Regions from separate parts of the Kitasatospora sp. NPDC085879 genome, predicted to be linked through region 1. Evidence: riboswitches for the same ligand, from Rfam matches in the RefSeq annotation. Region 1 holds a riboswitch; each other region holds the start of a gene.
What was found. Region 1 has a riboswitch for cyclic di-AMP ahead of AB0P35_RS02035 (transglycosylase family protein). Riboswitches for the same ligand answer to the same signal wherever they lie in the genome.

Region 1 (6,584 bases):
GAGCGCCGCCGGATAGGTCGCCACCGTGCCCACCACCGTGCGGGAGAGCCCGAGTTCGGCGAGCGCGGTGTCGATCGGCCCGTGCGGCCGGCCGCGCCGGGAGACTCCGAGATGCCGCCCGGCGGCGAACCGCTCCGGGGTCGACGGCCCGTCCAGCAGCGGGTGTCCGGGCCGGACGACGGCCAGCATGCGGTCCTCGTAGAGCTGTTCCACCCGCACCTCGGGCGCGGTGGTGTCGATCACGCCGACCTCCAGGTCCGCGGTGCCCTCACGCAGCGCCGGCGCGTCCACATGGCTCTCGCCGAGGAAGCGCAGCCGTACCCCGGGCGCCTCCGCCGCGGTGCGGGCGAACAGCGCCGCCCCGTGCGCGGCGGCGAAGGCGTCGTGCGCGAGGACGGTGAACGTCCGGTCCAGGGTGCGCAGATCGACCTGTCCGGCGGCGCTGAACAGCCCACGGGCGCGCTCCACCACTGCCCGCACCTCCGGGTGGATCGCGAGGGCGTGCGGGGTGGGGACCATCGACCGGCCCGCCCGGACGAGCACGGGATCACCGAGCGCCCGGCGGATCCTGCCCAGGGTGCGGCTCGTCGCCGGCTCGGACAGGTGCAGCCGGGCCGCCGCCCCCGACACACTGCGCTCCTCCAGCAGGACGTCCAGCGCGACCAGCAGGTTGAGGTCCATTCCCGATTGCATTCCGTGCATTCCTTCCGTGCGAAACATGCACTGGAAGCAATCCAAGCACCGGCCTACGGTGGACGGGAACCCACACACCCTCGCTCCGGAAGGAGCCCACCTGCCCATGCCCGAAAACACCCCGCCGGCCCTGCGCCGGTCCACCCTGCTCGCGATGTGCGCCTGCGTGCTCGTCGCCCAGAGCATGGTCGCGGCGATCAACCTGATGATCCCTCAGCTCGCCGCCTCCGCCCTGCACCCCTCCTCGGACGGACTGCTGTGGACGGTCGACGCGTACGTCATCGTCTTCGCCGGGCTGCTCATCCCGGCCGGCGCCTGCGGCGACCGCTGGGGCCGGCGGCGGGCGCTGCTCGCCGGCCTCGCCCTGTTCGCCGCCGGCGCCTGCCTGAGCGCGGCCGGTGGCTCCCTCGGCTCGGTCGCCGCACTGATCGCCGGGCGCGCGGTCTCCGGCGCAGGCGCCGCGCTGATCATGCCCGCCACCATGGCGGTCCTCGTCCACCTGGCCGGCCCGGAGCGGCGCGTGCAGGCCCTCGCCTCCTGGACACTGGCGGTCGGCCTCGGCGGCCTGGCGGGGAACGTCGGCGGCGGACTGACCGCCCAGTTCCTGCCCTGGCCGGCGCTGTTCTGGGCGATGCTCCCGCTCTCCGGGCTGCTCGCCGCGGCCGTGCTGCGCACCGTCCCCGATCTGCCGCGCCACGACTCCACGCCCGACCCGGCCGGCTCGGCCCTGCTCATCGGCGGTACCGCCGCGGTGCTCTACGGCATCATCGAGGGCCCCTCGCACGGCTGGGCCTCGGCTCCCGTCCTGGCCGGATTCGCGGTCGGCGCGGCGCTGCTGACCGCCTTCACCGGGTACGGCCTGGCGGCCCGGCGGCCGCTGATCGATCCGCGGGTGTTCCGCTCCCGGCGGCTGCGGGCCGCCGTTCTGGGCACGGCAGCATCGTTTTTCGGCCTTTTCGCGCTGTTCTTCGTCAACTCGCAGTTCCTGCAGTACGCCAAGGGGTACTCGGCGGCCCGCACCGGCTTCGCCATCGTGCCGCTGACCGTCGGCATGGCCCTGGTGCCGCGGTTCGCCGGGCGGCTGCAGGCCAGGCACGGGGTGCGGCCGGTGGCGGGCGCCGGACTGGCGCTGATCGGGGCCGGTCTGCTCGGTGTCTCCAGCGCCGGGCCCGGCACCCCGTACCCCGTCTACGCGCTGTGGCTGCTGCTGCTCTCGGCCGGTATGGGCCTGTCCGCGCCCGGCCTCACCCACGCGGTGGTCTCCGAACTCCCGCCCGGGCAGGCCGGTCTGGGCGCCGGGCTGAACACCGCGGCGCGGGAGCTCGGCGCGGCCCTCGGGGTCGCCGTGGTCGGCACCGTGCTCGCCTCCCGTACGGGCGGCGGCACCGCCCACGGCCCGGCCGAGTTCACCGCCGGCATGGCCGTCGGCCTGCGGGTGGTCGCCGTCCCCGTGCTGCTCGCCGCCCTCGCCGTCTTCCTCGGCCTGCGCGGCCGACCGGCGGCCGAGCAGGCGGTGCCCGCCCCGGAGCCGGCCGCGAAGGCGGTGTGACGGCCCACCGGGATCCGAGCGAAGCGGCCCGCCCGGGCCCCGCCGGCCGGGGGCGCCGGCGGCTTTGCCACCATGCGGTGCATGACCGTCATCGTCTCCGTGGCGGGCGCCGGCTGCGGCTGCACGCCGCGCCGCGCCTGGTCCGCCTCGCCCGTGCCGGAGTGGGCGGGCGCGGCCGGCACCACCCTCGTCCACTGGCCCGATCCCGACCCCACCGACTCGCCGTACGACGGCCGGGGCATCGTCCCGACCGACCGGCTGCCGGTGGCCGGCGAGCGGCGGATGATCGGCCTGGACGGGCCGCTGCTCGTGGACGGGCCGTTCTGGTGCCTGTTCACCCCGGCCGCGACGGCGGCGAACGGCACGCCCGACCATCCGGAGGAACTGCCGGCGCACGCCCTGGTCCGCTGCACCCCGCTGGCGGTGGCGGACGAACGCCCGGGCGCGGCCTGGGTGCGGGTCTCGGTCGACGAGGTGGTCCGGATCACGGAGGCGCCGGAGCGCTGGGCGCCCTCCTCGGCGGGGTCGATCGCCGGCCTGCTCCCGCCGGACGGCTCCCGGGTGGACCGGATCAGCGTCCGGTGCGGCCCGCTGCGGTACGTGGAGTGGTCCGCCCAGGGCGATCTGGGGCGCCGCGCGGTGCTGCGGGAGGAGGACGGCCGGTCGGTGCTGCTGCTGTACGCGGAGTGCTCCTTCGACGAGGACGACGTGGCGATCGGTCACCGGCCGCTGACCGCGGAGGAGGCCGCGGCGGTGCTGGCCTGCTGGCCCGCCGAGGGGTGAGCGGACAGTCGGCGCCCTCGGCCCGTTCCGACACGAACGAGGGCCGGGGTCGGACCCCGTGGCGGACCCGAACCTTCCACTCCGCCCCGGCGGGGCGATCCGTTCGTGCCGTGATCGTCCGGGCGGGGCACGGCGGCGGACCGCGGCGGGGCGGCAGTCGGCATTTCACCCCACCGACACCGGTCGGCGTCCGCGCATTTTCCCCGGAGGAATTCCCAGGGAATTCCCGGGAATTCGTCCGAGGCTCGCCGTCGCGGACACGTCAGGCCGGTACGGCATCCCCTCCGACCTGCGGCGGCGCCCCGGCGGGCGGTGGCGCACACCGGGGCGGGCGGCCGAAATACGCGCATGTGGCACCGAAGCACTCGTGATGATTGTGTGATGTTCGGGATGCTGGCTTGTTATCGCGGTGACGATCCCTCTAATGTCCACCTCAGCCCGACAGCACGGGCACCCAAGACGCGGCACGCCGAACCCTGCCCACCGCGTCCACCGGGTCACCGACCAGACCTTGGGCAGGGACGGGGGACCCACGTTTCGACGCCGGCCCCACACGGCTAGGGGTGAAGCCGCCTCAGCGCGGCCGGGCCACCTCCCGGTCCGAACCCGACAGCTCACCTCGCAGGCGTGCGGAGAGGGAACTGATGGGTTTCATCGGCTCGGGCCGTCACCGCCGCCCCACCCAGACCGAGCGTGCCGTCGCGGTCGCCGGCGTGGCAGGCGCAGGATTGGCGATCCCCCTGCTCACCGCCACGGGCGCCCACGCCGCCCCGGTCACCACCTGGGACGCCGTCGCCCAGTGCGCCACCGCCGGCAACTGGGGGAAGGCCGCCGGCAACGGCGAGTACGGCGGGCTCCAACTCGACCTCCGCACCTGGGTCGCGTACGGCGGCGACAAGTTCGCCTCCACGCCCGACCGGGCCAGCAAGGAGGAGCAGATCAGCGTCGCCGAGCGGGTCCTCTCGGACCGCGGCGCCAAGGCCTGGGGGCACTGCGCCACCACCGCGGGCCTCACCGGCGAGGGCAAGCCGGAGACGGTCGAGCCGACCGTCCCCACGACCCCGGCTCCGACCACCACCACGCCCGCCGAGCGCGGTGCCTCGGCGCCGGTCTTCACCGGCATGCAGGGCCGGGACGCGAACGGCGTGTACTGGTATCAGGTCGACGGGCAGTGGTACTGGACGACGAGCCAGGAGATCTACGACTACTACACCGGCCCGGCAGCCACCGCCCCCGGTCAGTCGAACTCCACCACGCCGACGCCGGGCCAGGTCCCGACCACGCCCCCCGCGCCGGGCACCGGCACCACCGCGCCGACCGTCCCGGGCGGCACCACGACCACGGCGCCGGGCACCACGGCCCCCGGCACCCCCGCCCCGGACACCACGACGGCACCGACGATCGACCCGATCACCGGCCTGCCGGTCACCCCGGCCCCGTCCACCGGCGCGCCGACGGCGACCGACCCGACCACCGCCCCGACCGGCCCGGCCGCCCCCGCCTCGACGAGCACCGCGACCGAGGCCGCCACGGCCACCCCGGCGCCGCAGCAGACCGAGCCCGCCACCTACACCGTGGCGCCCGGCGACACGCTCTCCGACATCTCCAACAAGAACAAGCTCGGCGGCTGGAAGTCCGTCTACGACGGCAACTCGGGCACCATCGGCCAGGACCCGGACCTCATCAAGCCCGGCCAGGTCCTGAAGATCAAGTAATCGCGGCACCGCACGCGCACAGGCGCCGGCGGCCCCGGGCGACGAGCCCGGGACCGCCGGCGCCGCGCTGTGCCGGGGCGTCAGATCCGGCCGGTGCCGGCACCCGCGGTGTCCACGGCCGCCACGGTGTCCGCGCCGGTCGGGTCGTAGCCGTAGGACGCGACGGTGAAGCCGCCGGTCCTGGTGATGCGGCGGTGGTCGCGCCGAGGTCGTTGCGGAACAGGTCGGCGCAGCCGTCCGTCTCGATGTTCACATCACTGAACACCGGTTGCATCCATGGCCAGACCGCAGCCGCGAACCTGACACCACGTCAATGCTACGGACGCGAGCGGACGGTGACGATAGAGCGGCCCTTGCGCCCGGCCCACGCTTCGTCGCGGTCGGCCCATAGTTCAGCAGGGTGAACGGCCTGCGCGAAGCCTTGACGCCGCGGACGGCTCCGACTAGAACTTCCCTCGCGCTTGGGAGCGCTCCCACGAGCGGCTCGCACCCTCACCCTGCGCAGCCCGCACGCCAGCCCTAGGAGCCGCACGTGTCCCGCCCACGCCGTCGAATCGCGGCCGCGAGCGCAGCCCTCGCCGCCGTCGCAGCGGTCTGCTGCCTGCCCGCGACCGCGACCGCCGCCACCGGCCACGACCGAAGCACCGGCCGCGTCCCCGGTCCCGGCGCCGGCTTCTACGTCGACCTCGACAGCAAGGCCCTGCACCAGGCCGCCGACGACCTGCGGGCCGGCGACTGGGGCAACGCGCTCGCCATGGCGAAGATGGGCTCGTACCCGGTGGCGCAGTGGTTCAACGGCACCGCCACCCCGCAGGAGAGCACCGCCGCGATGGCGAAGCTCCAGTCCAGGGCCGCCCTGCAGCACCAGACCCCGGTGGTCGTGGCGTACAACGTGCCGGGCCGGGACTGCTCGCAGTACTCCGCCGGCGGCGCCTCCAACTCCGCCGAGTACGCCGCCTGGATCGACGGCCTCGCCCGGGGCATCGGCGACCGCGGCACCGTCGTCGTCCTGGAGCCGGACGGCCTCGCCCTCAGCCCCGCCTTCTGCGGCGGCACCGCACAGCAGCAGGCCGACCGGCTGGCCGAGATCAACGGCGCCGTCGACCGGCTCGCCCGGCAGCCGCACGCAGCCGTCTACCTGGACGCCGGGCACAGCGGCTGGCAGTCCACCGGCACCATGGCGAAGCTGCTGGTGGACGGCGGCGTGGAGCGCACCCAGGGCTTCTTCCTCAACGTCTCCAACTACCAGCGCGACGCCGATCTGGTGCGCTACGGCACCCAGGTCGCCAAGTGCACCTGGTACCTGACCCACACCCCGGGCGCGGTGGCCGACGACTGCGCCAACCAGTACTGGCCGCAGGCCGACGCGGACGCCTGGTACACCGCGCGCGTGCCCGCGGACGCGAAGCTGCCGCACTTCGTCGTCGACAGCAGCCGCAACGGCCAGGGGCCCTGGACACCCACCGCGAGCTACCCGGACGCCCAGACCTGGTGCAACCCGCCCGGCCGCGGCCTGGGAACCCGGCCGACCGCGAACACCGGGACGCCACTGCTGGACGCCTTCCTCTGGCTCAAGGTGCCGGGCGAGTCCGACGGCAGCTGCACCCGCGGCACCACCGGCGGCACCGACCCCGAGTACGGCGCCGCCGACCCGGCCGCGGGCGTCTGGTGGCCGGCCCAGGCCCACACCCTGGCCGCCAACGCCTCCCCCGCCCTGAGCTTCAACCTGCCCGCCGGCGCCGACCGCTGACCATCCCCCGTCGGCGGCCCGGAACCACCCTCCGGGCCGCCCGCCGGGCGCCGCATGCCCACACACCCCCTGCGGCGCCCGGCCCTTTCGCATG
Region 2 (6,584 bases), on a different contig from region 1:
CGCCGAGGCGTGGACCCCGACCGTCCGGCGCACCGCCAACTACGTCCGCCCCGACGAGCTGCACCAGGCCTTCAACTTCCAGTACCTGGGCACCTCCTGGGACGCCGCCGAGCTGCGCGAGGTGATCGACGTCTCGCTCGACTCGATGCGCCCGGTCGACGCCCCCACCACCTGGGTGCTCTCCAACCACGACGTCACCCGGCACGCCACCCGGTTCGCCAACGAGCCGGGCCTCGGCACCCAGATCCGCACCGCCGGCGACCGCGAGCTCGGCCTGCGCCGCGCCCGCGCCGCCAGCCTGCTGATGCTGGCCCTGCCCGGCTCCGCGTACGTCTACCAGGGCGAGGAGCTCGGCCTGCCGGACGTCACCGACCTGCCCGACGAGGTCCGCCAGGACCCGTCCTTCTTCCGGGCCTCCGGCCAGGACGGCTTCCGCGACGGCTGCCGGGTGCCGATCCCGTGGTCCGGCACCGAGGCCCCGTACGGCTTCGGCCCCGCCGCGGGCGGCCCGAGCTGGCTGCCGCAGCCGGCCGAGTGGGCCGAGCTCAGCGTCGAGGTCCAGACCGGCGACCCGACCTCCACCCTGGAGCTCTACCGCTCGGCGCTGGCCGTCCGCCGCGAGCACCCCGCGCTCGGCGCCGGCACCGAGGTGACCTGGCTGGAGTCGCCGGAGGGCGTCCTCGCCTTCCGCCGGGACAGCGCGCAGGGCTCGTTCGTCTGCACCTCCAACACCACCGGGGAGCCGGTCCGGATCACCGCCCCCGGACGTATCCTGCTGTCCTCCGCGGACACCGGGGCCGTGGACGGCGAGATTCTGCTGCCGGCGGACAGCACCGTATGGTGGGCGGTCTGAGATGGTTGCAATAGGCTCTGGGGTCGTGACTACAGCGCGACTCTCGGACATCGCGGCGCAGGCGGGGGTCAGCGAAGCCACCGTCAGCCGCGTCCTCAACGGCAAGGCGGGTGTCTCCGCAACGACCCGGCAGACCGTGCTGGCCGCCCTCGACGTGCTCGGGTACGAGAGGCCCACCCGGCTGCGGCAGCGCAGCGCGGGCCTGATCGGCCTGATCACCCCGGAGCTCAGCAACCCGATCTTCCCTGCGCTCGCGCAGGTGATCGAGCAGGTGCTCAGCCGGCACGGCTTCACGCCGGTCCTGTGCACCCAGACCCCCGGCGGCTCCACCGAGGACGAACTGGTGGAGATGCTGGTCGAGCGCGGAGTGGCGGGCATCGTCTTCGTCTCCGGCCTGCACGCCGACACCACGGCCGACCACGAGCGGTACAACAAGCTGATCGGCCGGCAGGTGCCGTTCGTGATGATCAACGGCTACAGCGAGCGGATCGCCGCGCCGTTCATCTCGCCGGACGACCGGGCCGCGATGTGGATGGCCGTCCAGCACCTGGTCGAGCTCGGCCACACCAAGATCGGCCTCGCGGTCGGCCAGAAGCGGTACGTGCCGGTGCTCCGCAAGATCGAGGGCTTCCGGGCGGCCGTCCAGGAACTCCTCGGGCTGACCGCGGAGGAGGCCGACGGCTGGGTCCACCACACGCTGTTCAGCGTGGAGGGCGGGCACGCCGCGGCCGGCGCGCTGCTCGACAAGGGCGCCACCGCGATCGTCTGCGGGAGCGACATGATGGCGCTCGGCGCGATCCGGGCCGCCCGGCAGCGCGGGCTCTCCGTGCCGCAGGACGTCTCGGTGGTCGGGTTCGACGACTCGCCGCTGATAGCGTTCACCGAGCCGCCGCTGACCACGATCCGCCAGCCGGTCGAGGCGATGGCCACCGCCGCGGTGGACGCCCTGCTGGAGGAGGTCGGCGGCAACCCCGCGCAGCGCGCGGAGTTCATGTTCCAGCCGGAGCTCGTGATGCGCGGCTCCACCGGCGCCAGCGTGCGCTGACACCCCGCCACCCGGCCCATGGCCGGAGGCACACGGCTGCGGCCCCGGAGAGCTCTCTCTCCGGGGCCGCAGGCGTTCCCGGGGCCCGGTGTCCCCGACGCCCCCGGGCGGCGGTCCGGTCAGCCCTCCTCGACGGTGCGGTGCGGGCGGGCGGTGCGTTCGGCGTCGGCGGCGTCCCCGGTGCGGGCCTCGGTGCGCCGGCTGCGGGCCAGGTAGTCGCGGACGATGAGCTCGACCGCGTCCTGCGGGTTGCCCGCCCCGGCGGCCAGCATGACCTCGATCGCCAGATCGGCGTCCAGCGTGACGGTGACCTTCGCTGCCATGGCGACTCCTCAACTCCGTGGGAGCGTCAGCCTATCCGCGCGGGCAGGCCGATGCCCCGGAGCGGCGGGAGGCCGCTCCGGGGCATCGGAGGGGAGAGGAGCGCCCGGGCCGTGGGACCCGTGTACGGCCGACGGGCGCGGGGATGCCGGCGTGCGGGACGCCGGCACCGAGCCGGGATCAGACCCGGCCGGCGAAGTCCGGCGCCCAGTTGGCGATCGTCTGGACGCGGACACCGGCGCTCGGGTTGGCGGCCTCGACGTACTTGCCGTCACCGATGTACATGGCGACGTGGTGCACACCGGAGTTGGCACCGTTGCTGGACCAGAACAGCAGGTCGCCCGGCTGCAGGCTGTCCAGCGAGACGCGGGTGGAGTAGTCGGCCTGGTCGGCGGCGACGCGCGGGACGGAGATGCCCGCGGCGCGCAGCGCGGCCTGGGTCAGCCCGGAGCAGTCCCAGCCGCCGTTGCCGGTGCCGCCGTAGATGTAGGCCTGGCCCACCTTGGAGAGCGCGAAGTTGACCGCGGCGGCCTTGGAGCCGGTGGCGGTCTGCGCGGCCGGGGTGGTGGTGCTCGCCTTGACCGCCGTGGTGGCGGGCTTGGCGGCCGGCTGGGCGGCGGCCGGAGCGGCCTGGGCGGCCTGGGCGTGCTGCGCACCGGTGCCCAGGGACAGCTTCTGGCCCGGGTAGATGGTGTGCGGACCGCTGGTCAGGACCGACTTGTTGATCTCGTAGAGCTTCTGCCAGCCACCCTGGACGTGGTTGCGCTCCGCGATGGTCGACAGCCAGTCGCCGGCCCGCACGGTGTAGGTGGCGCCGTGGGAGCGGTTGCCCTGCCAGGACTTCTTGCCCTGCCAGGCCTTGCCGTCCTGGGAGGTGCCGGCGGAGGCGGTCGAGCCGCTGCCGGTGGAGGCGGCCGGGGCGGCCGGAGCGGCCGGCTTGGCGGCGGTGCTGCTGCCGGTGGAGGCCGCCGGGGCGGTGGTGGAGGCCGAGCCGCCGGGGTTGATCTCGGGGGCCGGACCACCCTTGGTCAGACCGGCCTTGACGGAGCAGACGGGCCAGGCGCCGGGGCCCTGGACGGCGAGGACCTTCTCGGCGATGGCGATCTGCTGGTCCTTGGTGGCCAGGTCGGCGCGGGAGGCGTAGCTGCCGCCGCCGAAGGAGGACCAGGTGCTGTTGGTGAACTGGAGGCCACCGTAGAAGCCGTTGCCGGTGTTGATGTGCCAGTCGCCGGAGGACTCGCACTGGGCGACCTTGTCCCAGGTGGAGACCGAGGCGGCGGAGGCGCTGCCGACGGCCAGCGACGGGATGGTGAGGCCGATGCCGACGACGCCGGTGGTGGCGAGAATGCGTCGGCCGCGCTTGGAGTTGATGGACAGCATGAAGCAGCGTTCCTCTCCCACGCCTGCGAGGTGAGCTGTCGGATTCGGGCTGGAGTTGCCCGGCCGCACGCACGGATTCCGGCGATCTCTCGCCGTTTCCGCGCGCGCGGCTTCACCCCAAGCCGGGGAGCGGCGCTGGACCGCTCCCGGGCGACTTACCTGGTTCCCCCGCCCCTGCCGAAGTGCGTTTCGCTTGCCAGTCGGACCGCCGGCAGGACTCGGCGTTCGGGCCAACTGGGTCCGTGTGACCACGAACGTGGGAGGACATTAGACAGAGTTAAGTTCAAACCGCAAACATGTGTGATGCCGGTCACAGGTGATCTTGGCGTAATTCATGATCGATTCCTTGATATCCCCGTGATCGACTTTCGCCGCTTTCGTGCAAATCCCGTCCGGGAAAACCGGCTTGTTTATGCTTCAGGCAGCGGGGGCCGGGCGGCGACCCGGGGGAGGGGTCGACCGGTCATGGACGAGCGCGACGGGCGCCGCGAGGCGGAGACCGACGGGATGTCGCGGAGGCCGGTCCCGCACCGCCGGGTGGGCCGGCGCCGGGTGCTGCTCTGGATCGGGATCTCCACCGCGGCGGTCGCGGCGGCCGGCGGCGAATGGGCCCGCCGGTCGCTCGCCTCCGAGGCGCATCCCGGCGCGTTCGGTGCCACGCCCTCCGAGGGCCCTGGCGGGGCCTCTGCCGGGCACACGCACGCCGCCCCGACCCCGGTCGACCCCTCGCCCTCCCCGGTCGATCTGACGGGCCGCCGCTGGTCCGACCCGGCCGGCTGGGGCGGCGCCGTCCCGGGCCCGAAGGGCGCCGTGCGGATCGCCGACCGCGTCCTGCTGGACGCCGACGCGACGGTCGGCTCGCTGCTGGTCGAGCCGGGCGGTTCGCTGGTCTTCGCGCCGGAGCGCAGCCTCACGCTCTCCTCGGCGGGCGGCGTCGAGGTCCGCGGCACCCTGGCGCTGGCTCCGGCGGAGGGTGCCGTGCACACCCTGCGATTTCCATCCGTGGACGAACGAACGTTCCGGGGCGGCGGCATGACGATGGTGGAGGGGGACACCGGGCTCTGGGTGACCGGCACCGGCTACCTCCGGCTGGACGGCGCCGCCAAGACCGCCTGGGCTCGCGCGGCGACCGCGCTCAAGGCCGGCGACACCGAGCTGAGCCTGGCCGAGCCGCCCACCGGCTGGCAGTCGGGCGACGAGCTGGCCGTCACTCCGACCGGACCCCCGAGCGAGGACGAATTCTCCACCCGATACGATCTGTGCACGATCAGACGGGTCGACGGCAGGACCGTCGTGCTGAGCGCACCCCTGGCCCACGCGCACCCGCGCGTCTCGGCCGGCGGCGGGGTCGCCGTCGGCGCCGAGGTGCTCAACCTGACCCGCAGCGTACGGGTCGAGGGCACCCCCCGGGGTCGCGCCCACGTCCACCTGACCAGCTCGCGGCGGGCCGATGTCCGGCACGCGGCGCTGCGCTGGCTCGGCCCGCGCCGGGCCGGCAAGGAGACCTGGAACGGCGCCCCGGTGACCGAGCCCGTCCTCGGCCGGTACGGGCTGCACTTCCACATGCTCGGCGACACCTCCCGCGGCACCGTCGTGGAGGGCGTGGTGGTCCGTGACTGCGGCAGCCACGCCTTCGTCCCGCACGCCAGCCACGGCATCACCTTCCGCAGCTGCATCAGCCACGACACCTGGGAGGACGCCTACTGGTGGGACGGCCCGCCGGACACCCGGACCCCGCAGGCACCCTCGGACGACATCACCTACGAGTCCTGCGTGGCCTCCCGCACGGTCTACGAGCCCGCCCCGCGCGGCTACCGGCTCACCGGCTTCGCACTCGGCGCCGGCACCGGCGGCACCGCCCGCGACTGCGTGGCCGTCGGCGTCCAGGGCGCCACCGGCGCCTCCGGCTACGAGTGGCCGGAGACCAGCGAGGGCGTCTGGACCTTCGAGCGCTGCCTGGCCCACAACAACCTGCAGAACGGCATCTTCGTCTGGCTGAACGCCCGTCACCACCACACCCTGGAGCGCTTCGTCGCCTACCACAACGGCGGCTGGGGCGTCGAGCACGGCGCCTATCTCAACGACTTCGACTACAACGGCGGTGTGCTGTACGGCAACGGCGCCGGGGGAGTGGCCGTGCACGCGCTCGGCCGGGAGAAGGGCACCGTCTTCGACGGCCTGCTGATCGACGCGGCAGGGCAGTCCGACTACGCGGTCGCCACGGCCAAACACCAGCTCGCCGGCGGCACGGTGACGATCAGTCGGAGCCGGATGACGGGCTACCGCAAGGCCGGGGTGGCCTTCCGCGCCACCCCGGACGGCCAGCCGGACGACATCGCCGTGCTGGACTGCTCCTTCGGCGGCAACGAGGTCTGGCTGGACCCGCAGTCCCCCCGCCCGGCCCGGATCGTCCTCCGCAAGGCCGGCGAGCGGCAGGCCGTCCAGCTGGAGCCGGGCCCGGGCAAGGCGGAGTGGAACGCCGTGGCGGCCCCCGCCACCGTGGACAGCCCGCCCCGGGCGGTCTCCGTCCCGGCGATCCGGCTCGCCGACGCCGCGGCACCGACCCGGCGGCTGCCGGTCTGAGGCCGGGGCGGGGGACGGGCGAGGGGCGAGACGGGGAACGCTGCAGCGAACGCGACACGGAACGCGGAGGGGCCCCGACCGGTGCGGTCGGGGCCCCTCCTGCGAGTTCACTGCGCGAGGCGGTGGCTCACGGCGCTCACTGCTCCGCCGCGGGCTCCTCGGCCTCGGCCTGCTCCTCGACCGGCGGCTGCGGCGGCAGCGCGGCCAGGTAGGTGGAGGCGATCAGCTGGCCGACCGTCGGGTAGGCGCCCAGCGGCGCGGCGCTCGGGCAGCCGGTCTGCTCGGCGGCCGTGGCCAGCAGCTCGGAGTCGGCCTCCGGGCCGATCACCAGCGGCGCCAGTGCGGGGCGCTCCGAACCGGTGGCCTTGAGGTGCTCGACCGCGGCGACGACCGAACCCGGGA
Region 3 (6,584 bases), on a different contig from region 1:
CGGGCGCGACCGCGGCCCGGACGGCCGGTGCGGGCGCGGCCGGGACGGGTGCGGCGGCCGGCGCCGCAGGGACGGCCGCGACCGGCGAGTGCGGCAGCGGCTCGGTGAGCAGCGCGTTGGGCAGCAGGACGACCACCCGCACACCGCCGTACGGCGAGGGCGCCGAACTGAGCGTGACCCGGAAGCCGTACTGCTCGGCCAGCCGCCCGACCGCGGCGAGGCCCAGCTGCGGCACCTCGCCGAGCCGGGACACCTCCAGCCCGCCGCCGCCGCTCAGCGCGGTGGCGGCCTTCTCCACCGCGCCCTCGGGCATGCCGACACCGGCGTCGTCGATCTCGATCACCGCACCGTTGTGCACCGGCATCAGCGTGACGAACACCTGGGTGCTGGGCGGTGAGTAGCGGGTCGCGTTGTCCAGCAGCTCGGCCACCGCGTGGATCAGCGCCTCGGCGGCGGCACCGACCACCGCGGTCTCCAGCCGGCTGCGCACCACCACCCGCTGGAACGGCAGGATGCGCGACTGCGCGCCCCGCACCACGTCCTCCAGCGCGACCGGCTCGGGCCAGTGGCGGCCGGCCCGCGCGCCGCAGAGCACCGCCAGGGTCTGTGCCAGCCTCGCCTGTTGGGCCGCGGCGTGGTCGGCCTTGAGCAGCCCCTCCAGCAGGACGGGGTCGTCGTGGGTGCGCTCCATCTCGTCCAGCCCGGCCTGCTGGTCGTGGGCCATCACCAGGATGCGGCGGGCGACGCTGAGGAAGGCGCGCTGGGTGCCGGCGGTGAGCTCCTGCTCACGCTGGACGGCGGCGCTCTCGGCGGTGCGCCGGGCCAGCTCGCCCGCCAACCGGCCGCGCAGGGAGTCGAGTTCGTGCTGCTGATCGTCGAGCCGGCGGCGCAGGGTGCGGGTGACGGCCCGGTACCTCGCGGCGGTCAGAACCGCGGGGACGGCGAGGACAACGGCTGCCGCTGCGCACCACTGAGACATCGTCACGCGGCGAATTCTAGGATGATGATCCTACGTATGTGTGAACAGATCACCGGATTGATGATTTGAACGCGTCAAAAAGCGGGATTTCGGCATGACGCCGCGTCAATCCGTCACTGGCCGTCCACTTCCCCGTACGGCTCCTGGACCCGCGCCGGCACCGGCCGCAGGGTGCACAGGCCGCGGGCGACCGCGAAGGCCCGGCGCAGCGCGGCGAGCCCGCCGGCCGGCGGTGCGTCGGCGGCCGGAACGACCGGCGGCTCGACCGGCGGGCGCTGCCCGGGGATGAGTCCGGTGGCTGGCGCGGTGCTTCTGGCCGTCTTCGTCATCTCTCCACGTCCTCCGTGTCCCTGCCGGGCGCCGCCGGGCTGCCGCGCACCGTCCTCCACCACCCGGCCTACCCCGTCCGACGGCCTCCGCTGTCCGGATTCGGTGACAGAGCTGTCCCGGAACCCGCCCCGGCCGTCCCCCGCGCCGGCGTTCACCGGGTGTGCTCCACGGCGATCATCGTGCCCTGGAGCAGCGCGACCTCCTTGCCGGGGATGCCACCGCTGACCGAACGGACCTCCGCACCCACGACGGTGATGGTGCGCCCGCTGCGGACGACCGTGCCGGTGGCGCGCAGCCGCTCACCCACCCCGGGGCTCAGCAGGTTGAGCTTGAACTCCACGCTGAGCACGTCCTTGCCCTCGGGCATCAGGGAGAGCGCGGCCGCCCCGGCCGCCGCGTCGGCGAGCGTGGATATCGCGCCGGCGTGCACGAAACCGTTCTGCTGGGTCACCCCGGGCCGCACCGGCAGGTCGAGCACCACCCGGCCGCGGGCCAGCTCGACGATCTCCACCCCCAGGGTCGCCAGCAGCGGCTGGCCGGTGAGATTGCTGCGGAGGCGGTCGGTGACGGTGTCCATGGCGAGGTCCTGGTGCGAGGGGCGGGGTGCCCCAGCACCTTCCGCCGCCGACCCGCCCCGCGTCAACCCCGGTCCCGGCGGCCCCGGACAGCACCGAGGCCCGCGCCGGTCGGCGCGGGCCCGTGGAGGTGGGGGCGGGCGGCGGCGGCCGCCCGGGCTCAGGTGAGGTCGGCGTCCTCGACCGGCAGCTCGGCCGCGGTGTCCGGGAGCTCGGTGCCGGTGACCGTCCGGCCGTCTCCGGTGCGGTGCTGCGACCCGTCGGCGTGGGCGCTCGGAGCGGTCAGCGAGGCGACGACGCCGACGGCGAGCGAGGCAAAGGCGAGCATGCTGCGCTTCTTCATGCCCTGCACAACGCGCGGGACGCCGCCGGGTCACGGTCGTTCAGCGCGGCCAGTCGCGCAGACCCGCCACCAGCACCCCGGTCAGCCGCTGCCGGGTGGTCGCCGGGTCCTCGGCGAGCCGGAAGCCGCCGGCGGTGCTCAGCGAGGCGAAGCCGTGCGCCGCGGCGCGGACCGTCCGGGCCGCGTGGACCAGCTCGGAGCCGGTCAGGCCGTACCCCCGCAGCACCGCCAGGATCACCTCGACCAGCCGGCCGGCCGCCGCGGTCAGCTCCGGGTCGTCCTGCGGGGCCTGCGGCAACGCCGCGTACCGGTGCGGATGGCGCACCGCGTAGTCGACGTAGGCGTCGATCAGCGCGGCGAGCGCCTCGTCCCCGCCGCGGCCGAGCACCGCGCCCGACAACCGCTCGGTCAGCTCGCCGGTCACCCGGACGGCGATCAGCCCGCGCAGCTCGCCCAGCCCGCCGGAGACGTGCTTGTAGAGCGAGGGGGTGGCCACGCCGGCCCGGCCGGCCACGGCGGCCAGGGTGAGGGCCTCCGGGCCCTGCTCGTCGAGCAGCCCGAGCGCGTGGTCGACGACGGCGGCGGGGGTCAGACCGGCCCTGGGCATCAGGTGACCTCGTTCACTTCGGTCAGGAAGGGCAGCAGGGCGTCGGCGGTGGCCTGCGGGTACCCGGCCATCGGGTAGTGGCCGCCGCCCTCGATGATCACCTTACGTCCGCGCAGCGCCTCGGCCTGCCGCTCGGCGAGCGCGGCCGGGTCGGGGAAGTCGGGGTCGCGGCTGCCCATCACGACCAGCGCGGGGCAGGTCACGCCGGCGCCCCAGCCGGTCGGCGCGGATTCGCCGCGGACGTAGCCGCGGATCGCCGCGCGGCGGCCCGGCCGCTTGAGCGAGGCGACCAGCCGGGCCCGGTACTCGTCGAAGTCGGCCGGCCGTGCGGTCGGGAAGTAGAGCTTCTGCGCGGCGCCCCACAGTGCCGGGAACCACGTGACGGCCGGGCCGAGCAGGCCGACCATGGCCCTCTGCAGCAGGGTGGGCGGGAAGTTCTCGAAGAAGGCGTCGATCAGGACGATCCCGGCGACCCGCTCCGGCGCGTCCGCGGCGACCCGCACCACGGTGGCGCCGGTGTACGAGCTGCCGACCAGGACGGCGCGTGCGATGCCCAGGTGGTCGAGCAGGGCGCGGACGTCGCCGGCGATCGCGGTCGGCGAGTAGTCGTCCCACGCGGTCGAGGACTCGCCCATGCCGCGCAGGTCCATGGTGACCACCCGGTGTCCGGCGGCGGTGAGCAGCGGGTGCAGGTGCCGGTAGGCCGCCCGCAGGTCGAGCATCCCGGGCAGCAGGACGACCGGGACGCCGGCACCCCGCTCCGTGTCGTCGTACGCCAGCCGGCCGCCGGGAACGTCCAGGTGACGGGTCTGCGGGGCGTGCTGGGTGTCGTTCACGGCCGGCCTCCTTGGCCTCGCTGACGCGGCTGATTGCCCGTAGCCATAAAGCTAAGGCTAATAGCCATAGCTGTCAAGGAGGTGGATGCGGCCTGCGGTACCGTGCCGCCGGACCGAGACCGGACCGAGAGTCGAGAGACCGGAGGCGTCATGCCCTTCATCACCGTCAAGCAGCTGGCCGGCCGCACCGAGGAGCAGCGCGCCGAGATCGCCCGCGAGCTCACCGCCGCCTACGCCCGGGCCACCGGAATGGACCCGGCCAACGTCTGGGTGGTCGTCGAGGAGGTCCCGGCCGAGAACTGGGCCGCCGGCGGCGAGACCTTCGCCGCCAAGCGGGCCCGCGCCGCCGCCTCCGGCAGCTGACCGCCGCGACCGGTCAGAGGCCCTCCGTCCGGAAGGGGTCGTGCTCGGCCAGCAGCTTCTCCAGCCTGGCCTGGTCGACCCGGGAGACCAGGTCGCCGGCGTCCTGGCGGTCGCGGACCACCTTGGCCAGCGTGAACGACGACGTGATCACGTACAGCAGGGCGACCGCCAGGAAGGCGCGCATCCAGGCGTCCACCGGGAGGCGGACGATCCCGATCGCCAGGGCGGCGGTGGCGAGGGCGAAGGACAGGACGGCCTGCACGTAGTACGCGGCCGTGGTGCGGGGCTGCATCGGTGCGCTCATGCTCTGCAGGGTCCCGGAGCCGCGGCGGGCTTGCATGAGTACGGATACTCACTCCGGAGTGTCCGATCACCCTCCGTCAGGGGCCGTTTCGCAATCCATGGCAAATAGCCCATTTCGCCCGCAGCCCTTACGAATCCACCTCCGCAGACGCTTGGAATCAAGGCGGGCACGGCATTAACGTTTGATAACGCAGCGCGGTCGGCAACGCCGTACCGACACGGCACCGTGCGCGTGTCGCTCAATCCCGCGGTCTGCCTTCGCCGGTGGCCCCGGGAACCGGGGAACCACGTTCCTTGGGGTGAATCGGCAGGGCCGGTGGCCCAGCCGTAGGAGACCTTCCTGCTCCGAACCCGTCAGCTAACCCGGTCGGCGAGAGGGAAGGAAAGGAGTGCGCCCCGTGGCGTCGACGCACTCGGCGGACCCCACCGCCGCAGCCACCCAGCTCCTCGACCACCCCTGGGACCAGGCCGACCAGGCCCGCCACCGGGTACCCCGCCAGACCAGGAGCGGCAGCCCGCTGCTCGGCGTCACCGCCACCATGGCCGCCACCCTCGGCGCCGCCGGCATGACCGCGGCCGCAGCCGGCCCGGCCGCCGCCGCCGAACCCGCGGTGACCGCCCCCGACCAGGCGGCCGACGCCGCCGACCCGGGCCTCGCCCTCGCCGCCCGCATCCAGCAGCAGGCCGACCACCGCACCGCCGCCGACGAGGCCGCCCGCCTCGCCGCCGCCCAGGAGGCCGCGGCGCGCCGCGCCGCCCAGGCCGCGGTGGACGCCACCGCGCTCGCCCTGCCGACCACCGGCTACACCCTCGGCGCGCAGTACGGCCCCACCGGCCACTGGGCCCACCTGCACACCGGCCTCGACTTCCAGGCCGCCACCGGCACCCCGGTCACCGCCGTCGGCAACGGCACCGTCACCTCGGCCGGCTGGGCCGGCTCCTACGGCTACCGGATCGTCGAGACCCTGCCCGACGGCACCGAGATCTGGTACTGCCACCTCAACCGGCTCGCCGTCACCGACGGCCCGGTCGAGCGCGGCACCGTCCTCGGCGCGGTCGGCGCCACCGGCAGCGTCACCACCCCCCGCCTCCACCTGGAGGTCCGCCCCGCCGGCGGCGCCCCCGTCGACCCCCTGAGCTGGCTCCGCTCCCACGGCGTCCAGCCCTAGGCGCTCATCGAAGCGCCCCTACGCGTGGGCGTCCCCTTCCGGTTCCTGGCGGGCCGCGGCGTACGCCTCCAGTTCGGCGGTGCCCGGTTCGGGGGCCAGGTCCGGGTAGTCGGCCACCAGCAGGGCGGGCAACCCCGGGACGGTCCACTGCCCGCACAGCCAGAGCGCGACGTCCGCCACCACCTGCTCGAAGTCCTCGAACTCGCCCCGCAGCTCGTACGGCATCGGCTCGCCGAGCGCGGTCAGCGCCGCCAGGTTGCGGTAGCTGCGCTGCATCAGCCCGTACTCCAGCAGCCGCCGCGCGCCGTCGGTCGCCATCCCGATCGACAGCAGGTGCGCCTCGCCCCAGCCGAGGGCGGCGTCGGCCCCGGACATCGGGTCCAGCGCGCCGGTGTCGACCAGCGCCGCGTACGCCGCCGTCCGGTCCGCGGGCTCCAGCGCGCGGAAGCCGTCCAGCCAGGCCCGGACGGCGTCGGTGTCCGCGGTGTCCACCCCGTCCGCGCGCAGCAGCAGGGTGTAGAGCCGGGGCCAGGTGAGCAGCTGCGGCCGCCGCAGCAGCGTTCCCAGCAGCTCGCCCTGCCAGTCCGCCTCCGCGTGCAGCCGTTCCTGCCGTTTGGCGTTCAGCCGGCGAACCGCCCGCTGGTGGTCGATGAGCAGCCGCACGGCCGCGCCGTACGCGCCGGGGTCGCCGTCCGGCTGCACGTACAGGTGGAGCCGCTCGTGCAGCAGTTGTTCCAGTACCGCCGAGCCCAGTTCGGGCCAGCCGTCGTGCAGTGGCGCGCCGCTCAGCTCCAGCAGCGCCAGCACCTGCCGGGCCGCTTCCTCCGGCACCGTGGGCAGGCCCTGGGCGTCCGCCCAGTCGAGCAGCTCCTCGGCGCGGGTACGGGGGATGAGCTGCAGGTCTTCGTCGTTCACGCCGGTACCGTAACCGGTGCGGGGCCCGCAGCGCGGCATCCGGGGCCCGCGGGGTCAGGCCCGGGGTAGGGTCGGCGGCCATGACACCCGAACAGGTCCGGACGGTGCGCCAGGTCCGGTTGGCCGGGCCGCGCCTGGCGATCCGCGAGTTCCGGCTCGCCCCG

Region 2: it holds a riboswitch for cyclic di-AMP, as region 1 does, so the genes downstream of both, AB0P35_RS22555 (transglycosylase family protein) here and AB0P35_RS02035 (transglycosylase family protein) in region 1, are expected to answer to the same signal.
Region 3: it holds a riboswitch for cyclic di-AMP, as region 1 does, so the genes downstream of both, AB0P35_RS12450 (M23 family metallopeptidase) here and AB0P35_RS02035 (transglycosylase family protein) in region 1, are expected to answer to the same signal.

What each region holds. Positions count from the first base shown of each region.
Region 1 covers NZ_JBFBJZ010000002.1:69,628-76,211, reverse strand. The annotation lists gene AB0P35_RS02050 (LysR family transcriptional regulator) at 1-702, opposite strand, end outside; gene AB0P35_RS02045 (MFS transporter) at 800-2,242, shown strand; gene AB0P35_RS02040 (hypothetical protein) at 2,324-3,025, shown strand; cyclic di-AMP (ydaO/yuaA leader) riboswitch at 3,517-3,669, shown strand; gene AB0P35_RS02035 (transglycosylase family protein) at 3,670-4,740, shown strand; gene AB0P35_RS02030 (glycoside hydrolase family 6 protein) at 5,273-6,490, shown strand.
Region 2 covers NZ_JBFBJZ010000029.1:89,659-96,242, forward strand. The annotation lists gene AB0P35_RS22540 (glycoside hydrolase family 13 protein) at 1-853, shown strand, start outside; gene AB0P35_RS22545 (LacI family DNA-binding transcriptional regulator) at 855-1,898, shown strand; gene AB0P35_RS22550 (hypothetical protein) at 2,018-2,221, opposite strand; gene AB0P35_RS22555 (transglycosylase family protein) at 2,400-3,599, opposite strand; cyclic di-AMP (ydaO/yuaA leader) riboswitch at 3,605-3,833, opposite strand; gene AB0P35_RS22560 (hypothetical protein) at 4,065-6,182, shown strand; gene AB0P35_RS22565 (hypothetical protein) at 6,319-6,584, opposite strand, start outside.
Region 3 covers NZ_JBFBJZ010000012.1:136,298-142,881, forward strand. The annotation lists gene AB0P35_RS12410 (ATP-binding protein) at 1-979, opposite strand, end outside; gene AB0P35_RS12415 (hypothetical protein) at 1,093-1,308, opposite strand; gene AB0P35_RS12420 (PaaI family thioesterase) at 1,461-1,886, opposite strand; gene AB0P35_RS12425 (hypothetical protein) at 2,045-2,227, opposite strand; gene AB0P35_RS12430 (TetR-like C-terminal domain-containing protein) at 2,268-2,834, opposite strand; gene AB0P35_RS12435 (alpha/beta hydrolase) at 2,834-3,670, opposite strand; gene AB0P35_RS12440 (4-oxalocrotonate tautomerase family protein) at 3,821-4,033, shown strand; gene AB0P35_RS12445 (YiaA/YiaB family inner membrane protein) at 4,047-4,337, opposite strand; cyclic di-AMP (ydaO/yuaA leader) riboswitch at 4,586-4,724, shown strand; gene AB0P35_RS12450 (M23 family metallopeptidase) at 4,735-5,505, shown strand; gene AB0P35_RS12455 (hypothetical protein) at 5,524-6,420, opposite strand; gene AB0P35_RS12460 (GNAT family protein) at 6,501-6,584, shown strand, end outside.